Regions from separate parts of the Scytonema sp. PCC 10023 genome, predicted to be linked through region 2. Evidence: riboswitches for the same ligand, from Rfam matches in the RefSeq annotation. Region 2 holds a riboswitch; the other holds the start of a gene.
The links. A riboswitch is a leader RNA that binds a small molecule or an ion and turns the genes downstream of it on or off. The one in region 2 is predicted to bind cobalamin.

Region 1 (6,835 bases), on a different contig from region 2:
GTACTTTTATGATACTGCTTCCCCTACAGAAGAAGCGAGTCTCCAAAGGAGAGGCTACGCCAACGCCCCATTGACAACCCTAATGCAACCGCGATCTGCCCCACCAATCAAGGGCAGTATATCAACTGGCTTGTGCTAGAGAACGTACACTCAGAATTTCATCGGCACGTAACGCTTCAACAGCAGATACTGGAACAATAATCACAGCAATTGACTCACCTACTGCGTTGAATACCTCCAGTACACAGCCATCTTCTCCACCAGTAGGATGAGGAACGAAATCAATTAACGTTGCAATATCACCTGCTCTGAGCTGATGCTGTGGTAAGTCGAGAGTTAAAGCAACCTCCTTATACAACTCAAGCGTCATGGCGAGACTCCTTACGAGGTTTGAGGGTGACAAACTGAAATTTGCCGTCACTTTGTCGTTGTAGCCAAATTGTAACAACTGATAAGTTGACTCCATTGATGCCGTTCAAATCTCCTTCAACACGGTAGAAGATGCCATATTCATTAGTTCCATCTTCCACAGCTTCGACTGACTCAGCAAGTGAGGAAATAGCTGCCCGCAATGCTTCCGGATTTTCTTGAGTGAATCCAGCTTGCGCTAGAAACTTGGATTTATCACTTCTTGCTTTGTATACCAGCAGATAGCGGGTTAGTTTGTCGTCTGGAATAATTGCATCTGCTGGAACTTTCACACTGAAACCTCAATGCTCCTCGATACCTAAATAACGTAAATCTAAAAGCTATGAAGTGCAATATTTTCCTAGTTCTAAAATTTACCCCCACTGTGCCGAGGTCTAAGGACTGAGCTCACCTTATTCAGAGCGCGATCGCCTCATCGACAACTCTGATGCCGATTTCCCACCAATAACTTTGAAGCAGCGTTCCGTAGGCAACCTCGTGGTCTAATGGTTTAGCTTTAGCTTATCGGCAGCAGGCAACTTCTCACTTTACAACCGATGCTCGTTCGCGCTGCCTGTGCGGAGCATATACCAGCTTAGGAGTCGAGCGCAGTGTTATACAGATATTCTTCACTCAAATGCTACAGAAAAATTCATGTCTTCCAGCAAAATTGAAGGAGCTTTTAAACCAATCGTTTCAATGTTACTTGTTACCACTCTATTAAGGTCTATTATTAGATGTAGAAAATGCGATTTTGGTAGAGTTTCAATATTAGAAATATCAAGTACTATTGATGCTTTATTGGAAGTTTGAGTAATTTGACTTTTGCCCAAATCAACCTTTTCAAGTTTAATCTCCCTTTTGTCGGAAGGTATATTAGGAGAGCCATAAACAAGAACATAGGGTGCTAGTATTTCTTTTGTGATAAGTAGAATTTCTGATGAAAATTTAATTTTACTAACACTATGTCCTGCTAAATTAAGACCAGTAATATCAAGTTGGCTTTGTAGAAGTGCTCCATTGTACGGAATTGTAATACTATCAATCTGTTTAGAAACTTTATCAAAAATGAGGTAAATTAAATCCTTTTTTGTAAGTAGCTCTATAAATGCACTCTGTAAATTGCTTCTATCTTTTGGGAGGTTGTGAAATACACAAATAATTTTTGGATTCTCAAATTTAAGGTAATTCGCCCATATTTTTGCTTTATTCCCCCACTGCCGAATCTCTTCATCAGTTAGGGTTAATAAATCACGTAAAAAAATACTGTGTGCTTCTGCTTTTCTGATTGCTAACTTTGTGAAACCTGAAGCGGAAACCGCAATTAATGCATCTGCTCGGAGGCTTACTTTCCGCCCAATAAGTTCTTCAATCCATTTAACATCCTGCTTTTTCTTGTGAATGCGGCACTCGACAAGTGTTAACTTTCCATCTCTTTTGATTGAGATATCAATCTGTCTTAGTTGATCAGGGTTATCTGGATCGGGTAAGTGATCATTCCAAGTGACTACCGAACCGGGCTGTTCGATAAGATCATGTATTCTTTTAATCTGTTGTTCAAATTCTGTTGAATCAGCAGTCATATTGTAAAATTTTTCGCTTATAGTTTGTTATTAAATGGAATTCTTCCCTATATACCCCTCTCTAGCAAGGATAAACAAGCAATTTCAGTATTTTTTTAGATAATATAGGGCAATTTCTTCCTTAACCTTTTATATCAGCATATCTTGCACTCAGTTTCTGTGTATTATTCTGTGCAACAACGTCTAAAATAAAGCCGCTTGACCAGGAGGACAATGCAATCCAAATCAAGCATTGTCCTCCTGATACATAACTCAAAAGAATATTCGCTTCCAACTACTTCACCACCACCCACTGCGTCACCGGCACCATCGGCTTCCACCCTAAAAATCCACCAATAGGAGCAGCCCGTTGCACAGCAACGCGAATCAACTCCCCGCCTACCTGGTTATGCCATTGCAACAGCTTCTGTTCACTTTCAACCGTAACTGCATTGGCAACAAAACGCCCACCCGGAGGCAAAGCTTCCCAACAAACCTCAAACAAACCTTCTGTCGTTGCACCACCGCCGACAAAAATGGCGTCTGGTTGAGGCAAATCTTTCAGTGCAGCGGGAGCTTTGCCTGCAACAATTTGTAAATAAGGTGTACCAAGGGCGGCGGCGTTGTCAGCAATATATTGGAGTCGGGTGGAGTTTTGCTCAATGGCGATCGCCCGACATCGAGGATGACTCCGCATCCACTCAATACCAATCGAACCACACCCAGCGCCCACATCCCACAATAACTGTCCCGGTGTGGGAGCCAAAGCCGATAGTGTTATTGCCCGCACTTCACGCTTAGTTAGCTGTCCATCATGGTGATAAGCATCATCCGGCAATCCTGCTAGCCGAGGTAACGGTACGACTCCAGGATCAGCAATACACTCTACAGCGATGGTGTTTAAATCTGCCAGTTCTGTTGTCGTCCATGACGCGGCTGTGCCTTCGATAATTCGTTCCTGAGAACCGCCCATGTGTTCAAGAACTGTAATTTTACTACCACTAAAACCGCGCTTTGTCAAGATATCAGCAACAATTCCCGGGGTTTCCTTCCCTTCACTTAATATTAATAGACGCGCTTTCGGGTAGATAGCGGCTTGAATGAGAGCAGGGGGACGACCGTTTAAGCTTAATGTCTCGACTTCGGTAAGTGACCATCCCAATCTGGCACAGGCGAGACTGAACGATGACGGTGCGGGGATGATGGTCATCTCAGAAATGGGAATCTTGCGGGAGAGGGTGACACCGATACCAAAGCACATGGGGTCACCACTTGCCAATACGCAGACAGACTGACCCCGGCGACGGAGAATTTCTTCTATCGAATCACTGATGGGGGAAGTCCAGATGAGTTTCTCGCGCGGGTCGTCTGGTGGTAGCATGGCGAGATGGCGTTTTCCCCCGACGATCGCTTCTGCACGCTCAACGAGACAACAGGCGATCAAACTCAATCCCGATAGCCCATCCTCACCAATACCGACCACTGATAACCATTTGTTGTGCATTTATAAGAATATGGTCAAAAACCACAAACTAGCAAAATCAATCAGTGATGCTGGGTGGGGTCAATTCTGCACCATGTTGAAGTATAAGGCACAATGGCAAGGAAAAACCTACATTGAAGTAGATAGATTCTTTCCCAGTTCAAAGATCTGTAGTAACTGCCTACATCAAGTAGATAACCTAAGTTTGGATATTCGTAGCTGGCAGTGTCCTAAATGTCAAACATTACACGATAGGGATTTGAACGCAGCTAGAAATATTAGAGATGAAGGTTTACGGCTTTTGGCGGGAGGGCATCTCGCTACTGCTTCTGGACAACGTGTAAGACCATCTAAAGGCACTGCTTTTAGAGGCAATCTTGGATGAAGGAAGAATCCTCAAAGGCTTTAGCCCGAGGAGTTGTCAACTCATGCTAAACTACACACACTTGGAGTGGGGAAAGTCCGGTGAAATTCCGGGACTGTGCCGCAGCTGTAATCAAGTCAAAAGTTATAACTTTAGACTTTGTAAGTCAGAATGCCAACTCTAAGGGTGTCTTCCGGACACAGTTCTTATCTGCTCCCTGCGTCGCACAGGGAAGGAGTTGCAGGCGTGTCATTACCGTGTGATTTTGTTAGTTGTCCTGGTCTTTTTTATGGAACGTCCGCGCGGGACGGTATATTATCTCGCATCCGCATACCTGGAGGAATACTCGCTAGCCAGCAGTGTCGTGTGATAGCTGACTTAGCTGACGAGTTTGGAACTGGCTATGTTCATATTACCAATCGCGCCAACCTCCAAGTCCGTGAAATCCGCAAGGAAATGACCGCTGATGTTTTGAGAGTCTTGCAGGAAATTGGCATAGCCTCAAGTCTCCCAGAGGTTGACCATCTGCGTAATATCATGGGTAGTCCTACAGCAGGCATTGACCCATACGAATTAATTGATACTCGACCGTTCATCCGCGAATTAGACAATTATATTGCTACTCACGCGGAGCTAGCACCACTTTCACCAAAATTTAGCGTTGCTTTTGATGGTGGTGGTTCTGTGTCGATAGGCGATCGCCTCAATGATATCGCCCTAACCGCTGCCGTAGTTGGTACAAAAGCTTACTTCCACCTCAAGTTGAATTTAGGTGTATCGCAGGTTGAACCATTCATTGATACAGGCATTCTCCTGAAACCAGAGGAATGTCTAGAAGTCGTGGCTGGATTGGCGAAAGTTTATTTGCAGCATTTGGCAGTAGGGAGTGAGAAGATAATTCCCCATCGCAAATCGCGCCAGTCGCGTCTCTGGCAGGTTTTGAACGACTTAGGCATTGAAAGATTTTTCCAAGAAGTTGAGCATCATCTTCCTTATCGATTGCGGCAGTTTTCTCCAGTATGGAGTGATACTAAGTTGCGTTCAAAAACCTCACCCCGCCCTCCGGGCACCCCTCTCCTTGGCAAGGAGAGGGGCAGGGGTGAGGTGATACCTATGAACGCAACTCGGTATGACGTGGACAGATGTAGAACTCTCAGATGCAACGTCTCTACCAGATACCAACATATAGGTGTCCATCCCCAACGACAGAAAGGGCTATCTTACATCGGTGTTGTGCTACCCGTTGGTAAATTGGAAACTTGGCAAATGCGTGGTCTAGCGGATATTGCGGAAACATATGGCACTGGTACTCTTCGGCTGACGCCTTGGCAAAACCTTCTCATATCAGATATTCCCCATCAGTCGGTTCCTCAAGCACAAAGTCAAATCGAAAACTTAGGATTGCATTGGTCTGCAACCAACATTCGCAGCGCCTTAGTCGCCTGTGCTGGCAATACGGGATGTGCGTCTTCAGCAACAGATACCAAAGGTCACGCCTTGGCATTAGCTAACTATCTGGATAGTTGCCTCACTCTCGACCAACCAGTCAACATTCACTTCACAGGTTGCGAAAAATCCTGTGCCCAGCACAGCAGAAGCGATATCGCCCTCCTTGGTGTCAGTATTGAGCAGGAGGGGAAAACGGTGGAAGGTTATAAAATCTACGTGGGTGATGGTGACAGCAATGAGAAATTTGGACGAGAACTTTACAGTTTGGTATCGTTTGCAGAATTATGCCTATTGCTAGAACGGATGCTGCAAATCTATATGGCAAAACGTGCTACTCCCAATGAATCATTTGGGGAATTTGCGAACCGATATGCTATTGAAGATTTACAACGGTTGTTTGAGCAAGGGGATGTGAGGCACTAGGGACAAATGACAAATGACTATTGAATACATTCGAGATGGTAACGAAATATATCGCAAATCCTTTGCCACTATTCGCTCAGAGGCAAATCTGTCTGTACTTGCCCCGGATGTCGCGAAGGTTGTCGTGCGTCTGATTCATGCTTGCGGCATGACAGATATTGTTGATGATATAGCAGCTGCACCAACAGCTGTGGTATCTGGGCGTACAGCTTTAGCAGCAGCGGCACCAATTCTGTGTGATTGCCGGATGGTGGCAGAAGGAATTACGCGGCGGCGACTGCCAGCAGACAATGGGGTCATTTGCACCCTCAATGATCCAGAAGTGCCAGAACTTGCCCAAAAACTGGGAACCACGCGTTCTGCCGCTGCCTTGGAATTGTGGCTACCAAAGTTAGAAGGCGCAGTGGTGGCAATTGGCAATGCACCGACTGCCTTGTTTCGGTTGCTGGAAATGCTGGATGCCGGGGCACCAAAACCAGCGCTCATTCTAGGGTTTCCAGTAGGATTTGTGGGGGCAGCAGAATCGAAAGCCGCACTGGCAGCAGATAGTCGTGGTGTCCCATTTATAACATTGCATGGTCGGCGGGGTGGAAGTGCCATTACCGCTGCCGCAGTTAACGCCTTAGCGACGGAGGAAGAATGATGGCGAAAGGTCGTCTTTATGGAGTTGGAGTCGGTCCGGGTGATCCGGAACTTTTAACACTGAAAGCACTGCGGTTACTACGTTCTTGCCCAGTGGTTGCTTATCAATCCGCAGAAGATAAAGAGAGTATTGCTAGAGGTATCGTAGCCCAATATCTCCCTGGTAATCAAATCGAGGTAAAATATCATCTCCCGCGTGCGCTTGATCCGTATGCAGCACAACCGGTTTATGACCAGGTTGTCACGCCTATTGCCGAACATCTTGCCGCCGGACGGGATGTGGTAGTCCTGTGCGAGGGCGATCCATTATTTTACGGCTCGTTCATGTACGTATTCACACGGCTGTCTGACCAGTTTGAAACAGAAGTCGTGCCAGGGGTTTCTTCACCGATGGGATGTGCTTCAGCATTAGGAGTCCCCCTGAGTTACCGAAACGATATTTTCAGCGTACTGCCAGCCACCCTACCAGCCGAAGTCCTAGAAGCACAATTGTTAAATGCTGAT
Region 2 (6,835 bases):
ATGAAGAACTAAAGCGCCACATTTTTCAGCTATTTTCTACGAGTCATTCACCCAGTTCGGCAGCAACTTCATTAAAGCAGTTGTTATGTTGTTTGCCAATGGTTCCCGTCCCTCAAGGTATTAGCTATTCCAATATCTTTCGGGTGATGATTGTCCAGTTTCTTGACCCTTTTAACTTTGATGTTCGTTCAGTGAAGCGTTCCTGTATTCATATTGTCCACCCCGATGGTAGGATTATTCCCTTTGATACTTTCAATATGTTTTACCGCGAGGGTAGCGCTGGCTATCACTTAGTTAATAATCGTTTGATTTAATTGAATACAGCTTGTCTGCGCTTATTAGGGTGTCAATTTATGTCACAAAGAAATGAAATTTTAGGTGTTTTTTTAGGCATACTCTTGTTAATTGGTATGCATATTTTAGCGATACTAGCAATAGTTTTACTTAGTTTTATTAGAGGTATTTACGGTGCCCAAATTTTGATTATTGGGGGTTTTGGCTTTTTCTTGTGGCAACTTCTCTATGTCATTCCAGTCACTCTTTGGCTAAAAAGACGGCGGCAAAATGGCTTAATGAAAGGAGTGATTATTGGTGCGGTTATTACCGCTTTATTGAATGGAGGTTGTTCTTTATTGTTTTCTTTTCAAGGATTTCGATAATATGCTCAGTTTAGAAATAGCTCTTGTGGGGTTGGTCTAGAAAGCCCTCTTTCATCTACAAAATAGGTGAAGACTTCTGTCCCACAAGAAATAGGTTAACTTTTTATTTCAGATTTTTGAGATTCTTTAACAGAACGCGAAATTGTGAAGGAAGGTGAATCATCAAGCAGGGGTTGTTCCAATGTTGCTTCACTCGTTGCATTACTCAAGTAGGAGCCAAAAAGCTTATCGTAGTTGGAAGCAACAGCCAGAAACGCCCCACCTAATATATATATCGGAAGTGGTAGGGTGAATTCTTTTACCCAATCAAACAGTTCCGCTAGGGCAAACAGCACCAAAAAGCAGGCTAGCCAAACTCTCATGTTTCTACCCCTGGGATTCAAACGACTTTATTAATTGTAGATAGGTTGGGGACACTTCATGTCTACCACAACAACAATTAGATGAAAACGGGGGTGATGTGTGCGTCTTTCACATCCTACATCCTTATATCATGTTCGGCTAATGACCCTTAATTCCCCAAGAACCCCACCCCGCCTTTGACTTACGTCAAAGTCTCCCCTCCCCGCTTGCGGGGAGGGGTAAGGGGTGGGGTGCAGTCAGCGTGGGAATTATGGGTAAGCAACCGGAGATGATATCACGCCTACTATTATTCTCCCTTGTTGGCAGACAAAGGAGGAATTTTTGCTAAGATTCCTTTTTTAAGCGGTTCTGGTCTTTCTGCCCAGGGTAACAATCCTTGAGGGTGAGTGTAATACTTACTAGCACACTCTAACACCCCGGCTATTTGTGAGGGTGACAAATCTGGCGACAAATCACCAAAAAGGTAAGTATATTTACCAACAGATGCAAAAGAAATTGTACAAGAGCGATCGCAAGCACTCATGCATTCTACTGGTTGAATAGCAAATTCTTCATGCAACTTCCAGTCTTGATACTGTTGTTGCAATCGCTTGAATAATGTTTCGCCACCACTTTCACCGACACGTTTTCCATCTTTCCACACACTTGAGCAACTGGTGCAGACAAATAAATGATGTTGCGCTTTCATCCAAACCTCGTAGACGTGCTAAAGCAGAAGTTAACTAGTCGGCGGGTATTCTGACTGACAAGGAAACCCTTGATTACAGCTGCGGGACAGCGCCGGACTTACACCAGACTTTCCCCGTTACCTCTGATGGCTGATCCCCATCAGAACCGTTTACCTTGTGATCATATAGCATTTAAGCAATTGTCGAAGGAAAAACCTTTTACCAAGAAAGAACTCAGGAATCAGAACTCAGGAGTCAGAATATTAAACGCGCTTTTCGAGCATGAATTAAGAGTAGAGACGCCCATAGAGCGCGTCTGTACTGAGTGTTGGTAACACAGCCCCCGGCTCCGTGGAGACCAAGAAAGTTTTTCCGCACTTATTTCCCCCGGATTCACTCGTTTTGGATATTCTGATTACTGTGTTCTGTGTTCTGCGTTCTTCTTAACCTTTGTCCTTTGCTTTCCTTCCCCCGTGAGTCAAGAGGTTTGACAGCCTGTCTTTTGACGACAAGCGGTGTGAACAAGAGAATTATGGAGGAAATTCTCTAGAATGCGTCGATTCATAGAGGGAACACGCGATGAAAAAGATTTTTTTAGTATTGTTGTTGGTCATAACAATTTTTACCTTTGCCTTCAATCGTCCAGCTTTTGCTGCAGATGCTGTTAAAGGAGCGAAAGTCTTCTCTGCCAATTGCGCTTCTTGTCATGCGGCTGGAAAGAATTTGGTTCAAGCTAACAAGAACCTGACAAAGGAGGCTTTGGAAAAGTATGGCATGTACTCTGAGGAAGCAATTATAGCTCAAGTGACAAATGGTAAAAATGCCATGCCCGCTTTCAAAGGTCGTTTAAAACCCGAGCAAATTGAAGACGTAGCTACATATGTGCTGGGAAAAGCCGATAAAAGCTGGAAGTAAAGCAAAATAAGGCTATCAAAGCATAGTGGGAGGGTGAGAACCCCTCGCTTTTAAGCAGGGGATGAAATCCGACTCAACAGGTTTTAACCTGTTGTTTCTTTATTCCGGAACTTTTGCAAAGCACGATTGTGTCATAGTAGATATAACGCGTTACAACGCGAAACCATTGTAGGAAAGTCTTCCGCTTCCATGCCCAGCGAACCGATAATGACACTGGCTTCTGGGAAAAAGACAAATAAACTAAATCTTTAGACCCATCTGAGGGGGGACGCCTCTTAGATGTAAAACCAAAATACCTGTTGAGACGGTGAGACCAGCGCTGCGGGAGGGTTTCCCTGCGCAGGCGACTGGCGAACCCGGAGGGTCTGGCGGGGAGTAAGTCAAAAGGCTGCTCTAGTTAAGAGTCTAAGAAACAGGAACAAAGGTGTAACAGCACGGCAATAGCTAAGCTGTGGAACAACTTTTAAGAAACAAGCGTGCATTTATGCCAGGGAGTACGTCAATGTTCAGCAAATAGTAGGTAGGGCAGATGCTTTACCTACTGCTATTTTTTTACCATCGAGTTATTTCTACCATGCACCACTAGTTTCAAGATGCACGTGGTGTTGGTGGCTTGATGGTCACGCCGTAACGTGATGCAATGCCGACAATATTTTTCATCTCTTCCGGTGTATATGGGGGCGGTGGTGTGTTTGGGTCAGTTACCGGACGACCCATTTCGTCGAACATATTTTCGATACCTGACGGTGAGAATGTCACCAAGAGAATGCCTTTCGTGTCGCCGGTGTTCTCAAAGTTGTGATATAGCCCTCTGGGCATATTCACGTAGTCACCTGTAGTGGCGTGGAAAATTTCTTCCCCGACTTGAAATTTGAAATCACCCGCAGCAATGTAGACACGTTCGTCTTCTAAGCTGTGAACGTGCAAGGGCGTTGAATAGTAGGGCGGAACGATGTCTTCCATGACACTGAACGCTCCACCTGTGTCTTTGCTCGTGACTTTGAACGTAACGAGAATGTCACCCCACCAAAGGCTTGAACCTTTTCCTTTGGCAATCAATGCAGAAGTTTTGTTTGTCATTGCTTTGCCCCTCATTTTTTTGTCAGTCCCTGTGAATCTTAGGACTTTGTTTTCAAGAAAGTATCGATATCATTCCAGATTTGTAGTTCGACTAGTTTTGAGTCAGATACAACTAAGCGATCGATAAATCGGATGCTTGAAAATGTGGTGCCATCCGGATACTCACCCGTTAGTGTACCGACGCAGTAGACGGCAATACCTTGCGGGGTGAAAGCTGCATCGAAATACTGGTAAGCTGTGGTTACTCGACTGTAATGACTTTTTGCCCAAGCAACGTGTTCAGATAATGTGCGGAAGGTGATACCACCCGGGACAATGATGCGAAATTCGGGAGCTAAAAAACTCTGTGCTAACTCCATCTCTCGCCGCTTAATTGCTTGGAGAAACGATTGGGCAAGGCTAATTGCCTTTTGACTCAAATCGCTTTCCGTATCTTTGGTTTGTTTTAGCATCGGAAGCTCGCTTCTAATCTTTGCTCTCCAGAGGGAACAGATAAATTTGTATTTCATTCAAACGAGAACCGCTATACTCTTTTCTGTTTTTGCGGAAATCTTCTAGTACATTAAGACACAAGGCAGGAGGGAGATAATGCTTATACCATCTGCTTTTTGACTTCTTTGTTAAGCGTGTGCTTTTTAAATGCAATCGATGATTTCAGCAATGTTGAGGAAAATATTAAATCTTTACCGACACCTGTGTCTTTTCGTTTTCTGCGAAACTTTCATGAATCCTGCTGTATATCCGTATTTTCTTATATTTATATAAATAAGTAACAAACAGTTGACTGCAACAATGATTTATGGTTAATTTTTCATGAACTACATGCACCAGAAATAGTGAATATTTATCTTGTCATTTGCTGTCGGTATTGCCTGGGAGAGATGTTCAAATGCTGATGAAATACAGTTGCAAAGCGTGACTGACATCTAAAGCCAACGCGGTAGGAAATCTCTAAAATTGATAAGTCAGTTGAACGTAGTAATTGCTTGGCAAGTTCTAGCCGCTGTTGAATGATGTAGGAATGAGGAGTTAGTCCTGTAGATTGTTTAAATAAGCGAATAAAGTAGTAGTAGCTCATATGTACTAGCCCAGCTAGTTCTGTGATACTCAATTCCCGGTCGAGATTATCGTTGATGTAATCAAGAACTTCTCGCAGTTTGCGTTTGCTCAGACCGTCCCCATAGTTTGGAAAAAATGATTTCCTGGTAGCATATCGCCGCAGCAAGTGGGCTGATAGCATCATTGCTGCTGCCTCAACATACAGCGAGTCTCCTTCTAGCCCAGATTGGGCTTTGGACTTGAGAGCCAACCCAATCTGTTGAATGAGTGGGTCGTGCAGCTTAAATTGTGGTGTGAGTTCAACACGGTCTGGGTTGACTGACTCATGGGCGATGTGACTCAGGAAATTAGGTTCCAAATACAGATGGATAAACTGAGCTTGCTGGGGCGATCGCATAATTCGCCACAAACCAGCTGGATTGATGCAGATGATATCGCCATCGACAAAGTGTTCGCCTTGAACGTGATTGTCCACAACTCGTTCGACAAAAGCTGGAGTTCCGACATGAATGCTAATCATGTGCGTTGAAAAGGTGTGTTCAGGGGACTCGCTCGGTGGTAGCTGATAGTGTGCGACGCGAATCTTATCCCACAATGCTTGCTTAGTAAACACAAGGGGTACTTGTGGAATGACCTGCTCTCGCTCTTTGTCCTTTGTTGGGTCAACTACCAAAGTCTGTTTTTCTTGCATGACTGATGCCGCACAATTAAGTAAATAAGATCAATTAAGCAACACTAGTGTGAAATCGCGATTTCGTCACAGTACTAGCTTTCTCTTCCAGGGGTGCTTTCACTACCTGCTATATATTCAGATTTGCACGGCTAAATAATTAAAGTTAGTTCTTTTAATAACCCTTAAATTAAATTTGTCGAAAATTGCATAGAGTAAAAACGATTCATGATTTGATTAAAAGTAACCTCACAGAAACTGGTTTGGAAATTGCCTTTGCGTCCGCTGCAGTTCTATTAGACGAGTCAAGGGCTATAGAACTATTGGTGACGGCTCAAAAAACTCCCAACTTTTTTACAACGAGTGGCGATCGCCCTTTGAGCGGGCACTTCGTGCGATCGCCTTTATACGGGGTTTTGCCCATCGCGCCTTTAAATCAATACGGGTTCAGTTAAGATTTTTTGTGATAGCGAACGCTCTTTGCGGCAGCGCATAGCACGAATGTGCCGCCCTTGTACACGTGCCTTGACGTTGCATATAACGCCTGTTCCATTGGTTATCATTTTTGCAAGTTGTCTTATCGGCAACTGTATTGCCCTATATTCCTCCACCAATACACCGCTCACTGCTATAATTTTGACTGCTTTAATTGAGGAAATATCGCTGAGGTAGGCTGATGAGCGTCTTCATCGCACTTTTTTTCATCAAGACAGTCCAGAGTTCTTCTTGAATTTTGAACAGCAGTTTGGAAAATGAAGGGGGAACTTCCAAGGGTGCAGTGGCTCATCTGCTGGAGCTTAGGTTTTGCAACCACTGCCTTCTCAACACTGTTAACTCCCCTTATGACGAACGATCCAAGATTATTTGTGTAACGTACTAACGCTTTATAACTGCTCTATAATGTTAAATTTAGCAAAAATTTTCTATCTGTAACGAGACGTTTGCGCTACCTAAATGGGAATGCTTTATTAGAGGAATTAACCAATGGGATATGTGATTGCTACTGCAAATATGAAGGGCGGAGTTGGCAAAACCACCCTTACTGTTAATATGGCTACTTGTTTAACGAAAAATTATGGCAAGCGGGTGCTTGTCCTTGACTTAGATAGCCAAATTAGCGCCACACTCAGTCTCATGTCTCCTGTAGACTTTGCTAAGCTGCGCAAACAAAGACGGACATTGAGATATCTGATAGATGATATTATCAACCCCTCGTCAAGGGCAAAATTGACAATTCGGGATATCATTCAGACCCAGGTTTGCAATCTCCCCGGATTGGATTTATTACCAGGAGATATTGACCTGTACGATGAATTTGTTGTCTCAGAAATGCTTCATCAACAAGCAGTGAATCTGGGTGAAAATGAATTTGAAACGATTTGGAATCGGTTTGAAAGAGTCTTGCTAGGTAAAATCTTAGA

Region 1: another riboswitch for cobalamin. It lies ahead of cobG (precorrin-3B synthase); the one in region 2 lies ahead of ACM0OZ_RS19130 (DUF1636 family protein).

Annotation. Positions count from the first base shown of each region.
Region 1 covers NZ_CAWUDP010000010.1:38,756-45,590, forward strand. The annotation lists gene ACM0OZ_RS08500 (DUF4926 domain-containing protein) at 122-370, opposite strand; gene ACM0OZ_RS08505 (DUF6883 domain-containing protein) at 360-701, opposite strand; gene ACM0OZ_RS08510 (restriction endonuclease) at 1,038-1,991, opposite strand; gene cbiE (precorrin-6y C5,15-methyltransferase (decarboxylating) subunit CbiE) at 2,266-3,474, opposite strand; gene ACM0OZ_RS08520 (RNA-guided endonuclease TnpB family protein) at 3,485-3,838, shown strand; cobalamin riboswitch at 3,852-4,015, shown strand; gene cobG (precorrin-3B synthase) at 4,064-5,689, shown strand; gene ACM0OZ_RS08530 (precorrin-8X methylmutase) at 5,703-6,332, shown strand; gene ACM0OZ_RS08535 (precorrin-2 C(20)-methyltransferase) at 6,329-6,835, shown strand, end outside.
Region 2 covers NZ_CAWUDP010000030.1:12,605-19,439, reverse strand. The annotation lists gene ACM0OZ_RS19145 (hypothetical protein) at 1-314, shown strand, start outside; gene ACM0OZ_RS19140 (hypothetical protein) at 354-659, shown strand; gene ACM0OZ_RS19135 (hypothetical protein) at 755-1,021, opposite strand; gene ACM0OZ_RS19130 (DUF1636 family protein) at 1,309-1,710, opposite strand; cobalamin riboswitch at 1,733-1,876, opposite strand; gene petJ (cytochrome c6 PetJ) at 2,270-2,605, shown strand; gene ACM0OZ_RS19120 (cupin domain-containing protein) at 3,194-3,700, opposite strand; gene ACM0OZ_RS19115 (hypothetical protein) at 3,724-4,137, opposite strand; gene ACM0OZ_RS19110 (helix-turn-helix domain-containing protein) at 4,530-5,435, opposite strand; gene ACM0OZ_RS19105 (hypothetical protein) at 5,621-5,869, shown strand; gene ACM0OZ_RS19100 (ParA family protein) at 6,399-6,835, shown strand, end outside.